Methylotuvimicrobium sp. KM2: one gene and its partner. Each later gene encodes a partner of the first gene's protein in a complex. Links are inferred from orthologs where the notes say so. Each region holds a gene or a part of one and is shown on either strand. Other genes may lie near its edges.

Evidence for each region.
Region 2: the proteins of holA (region 1) and dnaX are in contact, whole or in part, in a cryo-EM structure (PDB 8GIZ), measured with the Escherichia coli proteins. The link is inferred for Methylotuvimicrobium sp. KM2 from one-to-one orthologs.

The regions. Positions count from the first base shown.
Region 1 is NZ_CP150634.1:4,159,086-4,162,283, reverse strand. What follows is about bases 128-2,995. They hold holA (DNA polymerase III subunit delta), read right to left. Parts: upstream 2,141-2,995; coding sequence 1,115-2,140; downstream 128-1,114. Other genes in these bases: leuS (leucine--tRNA ligase), read right to left, coding at 2,875-2,995; lptE (LPS assembly lipoprotein LptE), read right to left, coding at 2,370-2,861; WJM45_RS17535 (HAMP domain-containing sensor histidine kinase), read left to right, coding at 463-1,134; WJM45_RS17540 (response regulator), read left to right, coding at 128-463. Outside these bases: more of WJM45_RS17540, read left to right, coding at 1-127; more of leuS, read right to left, coding at 2,996-3,198. UniProt on the Escherichia coli protein: Part of the beta sliding clamp loading complex, which hydrolyzes ATP to load the beta clamp onto primed DNA to form the DNA replication pre-initiation complex.
Region 2 is NZ_CP150634.1:1,789,709-1,792,929, forward strand. What follows is about bases 331-3,221. They hold dnaX (DNA polymerase III subunit gamma/tau), read left to right. Parts: upstream 331-907; coding sequence 908-2,536; downstream 2,537-3,221. Other genes in these bases: WJM45_RS07640 (YbaB/EbfC family nucleoid-associated protein), read left to right, coding at 2,533-2,856; recR (recombination mediator RecR), read left to right, coding at 2,858-3,221. UniProt on the Escherichia coli protein: Part of the beta sliding clamp loading complex, which hydrolyzes ATP to load the beta clamp onto primed DNA to form the DNA replication pre-initiation complex.

The DNA of each region.
Region 1 (3,198 bases):
TAAGGCGCATTATTTAAAAGGAAATAATGAATCGGCGAAAGCGATACTGGATCAATTGATCAAGAATAATATCGATGACGAACATTTTATCGGCAACGTCAAGACTATGTTGGGTAGTATCGTTAGCGAGCATCATGCGGATGCATTGATTGCACCGATCAAGCAGGCCCTGATCGAAATCAATAACAAAGGAGTGGATTTGTTCAAGCGAGGGAAGCTATTGGAAGCGATGCGGGTTTTTGAAGAAGCGGCCGAGATTATGCCCGAAAACAAAACGATCATGATCAATATGATCAAGATTTTGATTTATGATTTGAAAAAGTCGGGATTTAATCAACACAAATTTGCAAGGGCTCAGGACTTGATCAAAAAAGCCGCTAAATATGGCGTTAATCCGGATAAAATCGGGAATATGTTGATGCAATTGGAAAAAATGTCTGCCGTGAACGAATCCAAGGTCTAATGTCTATATCCCCTATCAATAATTTTTCGACGATTTTGGCAGCATCGATTCATGACATCAAAAATTCCTTGTCGACTGCCCGCGAATTAATTGCACAATTAGCTAAGCTTGACGGTGTTGCAGAGACTCCCGAATTTCGACAGTTGGAGTTTGAAGCAAGCCGCATGAATAGCAGTCTGATGCAATTGTTGGTATTGTACAAAATCGATTCGTCGCTGTTTTGTCCGGTGATCGATGAGTACCAAGTCAAAGATATTCTCGACGATGTGGCGGCTCAACAGAGGGGCGTGCTGGCTTTGGGCGGGATAGGCTTGATCGTCGAATGTGCCGACGACCTGTATTGTTATTGCGATAGCGGATTAATTAATACCGTACTGATTTCGATCATTAATAACGCCCAGCGTTATTGCCGCAAAACCATTGTGTTATCGGCTTATCAATCCGGCGATTCGGTTTGTTTCCAGGTCGAGGACGACGGCGAGGGTTATCCAGCGGAATTGATAGCGGATTTATCGCATCCGGTTGTGAATGGACCGGGTAATACCGGCCTTGGATTGTTTTTCGCGACAACGATTGCCGAGTTGCATGGCAATGGAACGAAAAACGGTATCGTGCGAATCGATAACGATAGTCGTTTTGAGGGGGCTCGGTTTAGATTGTTTCTGCCATGACTTCGGCGCCTCCGATCAGTAGGCAGATTTGAGTTAGTGTATCCCAAGCATTGCCCTTGGAAGCCCCTTTGATTCGCCGGTCCGCTTCCGTACTCATCAGCAGGGCTTTATTCAATTGCGCTAATTTAAGGCGTTGTTCGGCGCCGAGAACCAGTCCTTTCCGGTTTTCCCAGACTCGAGCGTTTCTGAGCGCCTGATCTTTAGAAAAGCCTTCATATCGGGCGGTTTTGACCGATATCAGCAAACGGATGTCCCGGGTCAATGCCCATAACACAACCGGTTCCGCAGTACCTTCCGACTTCAAGCCTTGCAACATTTTCAGTATGCGTCCGGTTTTTCCGGCCAGCATCACATCGCAAAGATTAAAGACATCGTAACGCGAGCTATCCGCGACGGCCGACTCGATATCGTGTCGGCTTAGTTGTTTGGGGCCGTACAGCACAAAAAGCTTTTCGATTTCCTGTGCGGCAGCCAGCAAATTGCCCTCGACCCGACCGGCCAATAGGCGCAACCCCTCTCGATCGCCGGATAATCCCTTAGTCGCCATTCGTTTTTGCAGCCAGTTGATGAGATCTTGCCCTGAAGGCGGCCATATTTGGATGATGACGCCGGCCTTATCCAAGGCTTGAGCCCATTTTGATTTTAACGAAGCGCTGTCGAGCTTGCCGGATGTGATGAGCAGCAATGTGTCCTCGGGCAGGCGTGAGCAATATTCGGTCAATGCCTTTGAGCCTTCCGCGCCGGGCTTGCCGGAGGGTAGCCGTAAATCGATGATTTTTTTATCGGCAAAAATACTGAATGAATCGGCGGATTCGCCGAGCGAAGCCCATTCAAAATGAGCGTCGACGGTCAATACTTCGCGATTTTCGAATCCGGCTTTTCTCGCGGCGCGCCGGACGGCATCGGCGGCTTCGCCCAATTGCAACGGTTCGTCGCCTGCAATCAAATAGACCGGCGCCAAATTTTTGTTCAGCGCCGCTTCGAGTTGTTCCGCTTTTAAACGCAAGGCTTAGGGACGAGCATGAAATAATTTCGACAAATTTTGGAAGGGGGCTTGGTGGCTCGGTTGACAGGTGTTGGCGTGAATGCAGATTTTGCTCCTGCAAAATCTGCATTCACGCCATCCCTGGCGTTCAGATAGCCGTCTTTAAGGACGTATTCACGGCGTCCTGTCAAGCGAGTCACTAAACCGCCACAAAGCTTAATGCTTATGGAAGTTATTTTGTGCATATTCCTTAATATTTGTGAAGTTGGGTTCGTGTGCGGTCGAGAATTGATCGTACCGCTTGTTTGTACATTTCGTTAATAATTACTTGTTCCTCGTTGGCTTGAGCAATGACCGCTTCCTGGTCGTTGTAATATTCCCGGATAATTTCGACCGATTGATTGCGAGCCAGAACGGCGCCTTGATTATCCAAAAGTTCGTATTCCAATTTGTAATTTAATTCGAACTCGTTTGCTTTGCCGATGGAGCTTAGCGACAAAACGCGCCTATCCAGTTTTTCATTCAACGTATTGATCACCAACTCGGCTTGGCCGATCGAATCGACGATCCGCACGGGAGATGATCTCAATGTCCGAGTAAAGTGGTCGCGCAGACTGCCCGAAGCTCCCTGCAGATAAACCTTGTTGATATCGTCGGGGAGGTCGACGGTTCCTTGTAGTCGGTATCCGCAGGCGCCTAACGCCAATGTCAGTAAAATTAGCAGGGCTATTTTCAATCTCATGCGCGACCTCGTTTCATACGACGATATTGACTAATTTATTCGGTACGACAATGACTTTTTTGACTGGTTTATCTTCGATAAAGCGTTTGACATTATCATCGCCGAGAGCAATGGCTTCGATTTGCTCCTTCGAAGCGTCGGCGGCCACTGAAATTTTGCTGCGCAGCTTACCATTGACCTGAACGACAATGTCGAGCGTGTCGAGCCGCATCGCGCTCGAATCGGCTTTGGGCCATTTGGTATCCAGAAGACTGCCGCTTTGTCCCAAATGTTCCCAAAGCCGCTGACAGATATGTGGAACGATAGGCGACAGCATCAGTACGATCGCGCTGAGCGC
Region 2 (3,221 bases), 2.4 Mb from region 1 along the record:
CTTCTCGGCGATAATGCTTTTTCGATAATTGAATGTGATGAAGGGATCAGGGTAAACGCATTAAAATAATTAATATATCAATATGTTATCTTGTTGCTTAGAACGCTTAGTCAATTCAGTTTAACTTATGGTACCCCTCCCCGGGCCCCGTTAGGCCGCGCCGAGCACTGGCGATTTTGCCGAGAATAGCCCGTTAGGGGAGCGGCAGGGATGCCGCTCGTTTTCGGAGGGCTAAGGATAGCCCTTCCGAAAACCCTCGGCAAAATCGTCAGCGCGCAGGATGCAGCGGCCTCCGGGTGTCTGCTGACTCGCGCCATCCGGGCGCTCGCACTTCGTGCGCCTTTGGCGTCCCAATCCGCTCCCGGCGGATTGGTCTTTTGGATACTTTTCTTTGGACAAGCAAAGACAAAATCGCCTGGAGCGATTTTGAACAGCTTTAGCTGGCCCGCGGGGCGAAACCCAGGGATGGGTTTCGCAGCAGTATCGCGGTTGTCGGTCCGCGAACCGACTACACATAAGCGTCGCGATAGCGACACAAAGCGTTATTTAAATCCTATAGTTAACCAAGAAAAAGGAATATTTTAACTATCTGATTTTCTATAGTGGTTTAATGCGTTTGCCCTAATGAAGGGATAGGGTGGCGAGACAAGTACATTGGATTTAGTTTAGCAAAGTAAAATAAATTCAAATTTACGGTTGAATTAAACGAATGATTCAAGGATAATGCCCGTTCTCAGCCAATCAGGCTGTTAAGTAATTATGGTAACCGTGTCGGTCCTCCCGCAACGATACGCTGTAAACCCCGCCAGGCCCGGAAGGGAGCAACGGTAGCAGCGGATTCGTGTGCCGGGATGCGGCTGGCAAGGTTACCGCCCAATCTTAAAGTAACCTTCTCTCCGAGTCTGTAATGACTTACCAGGTTCTCGCCAGAAAATGGCGGCCTCATAATTTCTCCGAAATTGTTGGTCAAGAACATGTTGTCAAATCGCTGATCAATGCATTGCAACATGATCGTCTACATCATGCCTATTTATTCACCGGTACGCGCGGCGTGGGTAAAACCACGATAGCTCGAATTCTCGCCAAGGCCATCAACTGCGAAAACCTTCAAGGTCATAATCCTTGCGGCGAATGTAATGTCTGCATTCAACTCGACCAGGGCCGCTTTCTGGATTTAATCGAAGTCGATGCCGCTTCCCGAACCAAAGTCGAAGATACCCGAGATTTGCTCGAAAATGCGCAATATGCGCCGAATAGCGGTCGTTACAAAGTCTATTTGATCGATGAAGTCCATATGCTGTCGGGGCATAGCTTTAACGCCTTATTGAAGACGCTCGAAGAGCCCCCGCCGCACGTCAAGTTTTTGCTGGCGACTACCGATCCGCATAAAATTCCGGTGACCGTGCTATCCCGCTGCCTGCAGTTCAACTTGAAAAGAATGCTGCCGGAGCAAGTCTTCAAGCAAATGGAATTTATTCTTCAGCAAGAAGGCATCGAATCGGAATCGGCGGCACTCAGATTGCTGGCACGCGCGGCCGACGGGAGTATGCGCGACGGTTTGAGTTTGCTCGACCAAGCGATTGTTTATGGCAATGGCAAGGTTGGTCTCGACGATGTGTGTTTGATGCTTGGAACCATTGCTCAACATCCCGTCAACGATTTGCTGACCGCCTTGGCTGCTGCCAATGCGCAGGACATGCTTAAAGTGATCGGCGAAATGGCCGATTTGACTCCCGACTTCGGCGATGTATTGCAACAAATTTTGCAAGCGCTGCATAGGATCGCGCTTTATCAAGCGGTGCCCGACTCTATCGAACACGAGTTCGATGCGGATATGATTGTCGAGTTGGCTAAACTTTTCAGCCCCGAGGATATTCAGCTTTATTATCAAATTGCATTGATCGGCCGGCGCGATTTGGATTTAGCTCCCGATCCTAAAAGCGGTTTTGAAATGGTCATGCTGAGAATGCTTGCCTTTAAGCCTTCCTCGTTGCAGACGTCAACTACATCGGTCCCGCAACCGGCATACAGCGAGCCGGCAAAAAAACCTACAAATAAATCCGTTCCATTGCTCAAGGGTGCCGAACACGCTATAAAACCCACGGACGCTTTTGAGCCCGGTCCGTCCGGACCGGATACAAGCCAATGGGCCGACATGATAGCCGCGATGAGGATCGGCGGAATGACTCGCGAATTGGCGAATAATTGTGTGTTGCAAAGTATTGATGATAAAGTCTGTACATTGCTGCTCGACCCGGGGCATAAGCAATTAAGCGGCGCCCGAACGGTAGAGAAATTACAAAAATCGCTGCAGGATTTTTGCGGCAAACCGATCAAGCTCAACATTATTACCGAGAAAGCCGAAGTCGATACGCCGGCGGTACAATTACAAAAAGACCGAGAAGATTTGCAGCGTTCGGCGGTCGAGGCTATCGAAAACGACGAGACGGTACATGCGCTTAAAGAACGATTCGACGCCAGAATTTTGCCCGGAACGATAGAACCGGTCGCTCAACAAGACAGGAGAGACACATGAAAAATGCCCTAGGCTCATTAATGCAACAAGCCCAAAAAGTGCAGGAAGAATTGAAAAAAGCCCAGGAAGAACTTGCGCTAATGCAAGTACAAGGCGAATCCGGCGGTGGCCTGGTAACGGTCGTGATGACCGGTAAACGGGAAGTGAGAAAAGTCAGCATCGATGACTCGTTGGTCGGCGACGACAAGGATATGCTGGAAGATCTAGTGGCGGCAGCAATTAATGATGCAGTTCATAAAGTTGCTAAAATGAAGGAAGAAAAAATGTCCGCATTCACTTCCGGTTTTCCGATGCCTCCCGGTTTTCAAATGCCGTTCTGATATGATCAGGCAGGGATTGCTCGGGCAATTGATTTCGGATTTATGCGCCTTGCCCGGTGTCGGCCCTAAATCGGCGCAGCGAATGGCGTTTTATTTGTTACAGCGAGACAGGGATGGAGCTATACGATTGGCTGAAACGTTATTATCGGCCAGCAAAAAAATCGCATATTGCGAACAATGCAGAACCTTGACCGAGGACAAGCTGTGTCGGCTGTGTGCCGATAAATCCCGCGATTCATCGATGGTTTGCGTTGTTGAAAGTCCGGCCGATGTTTGGGCGGTCGAGCAAGCAGCAACTTTTAAGGGCGTTTATTTTGTGTTGCATGGACACCTATCTCCGCTCGATGGCATCGGTCCCGAAGAAA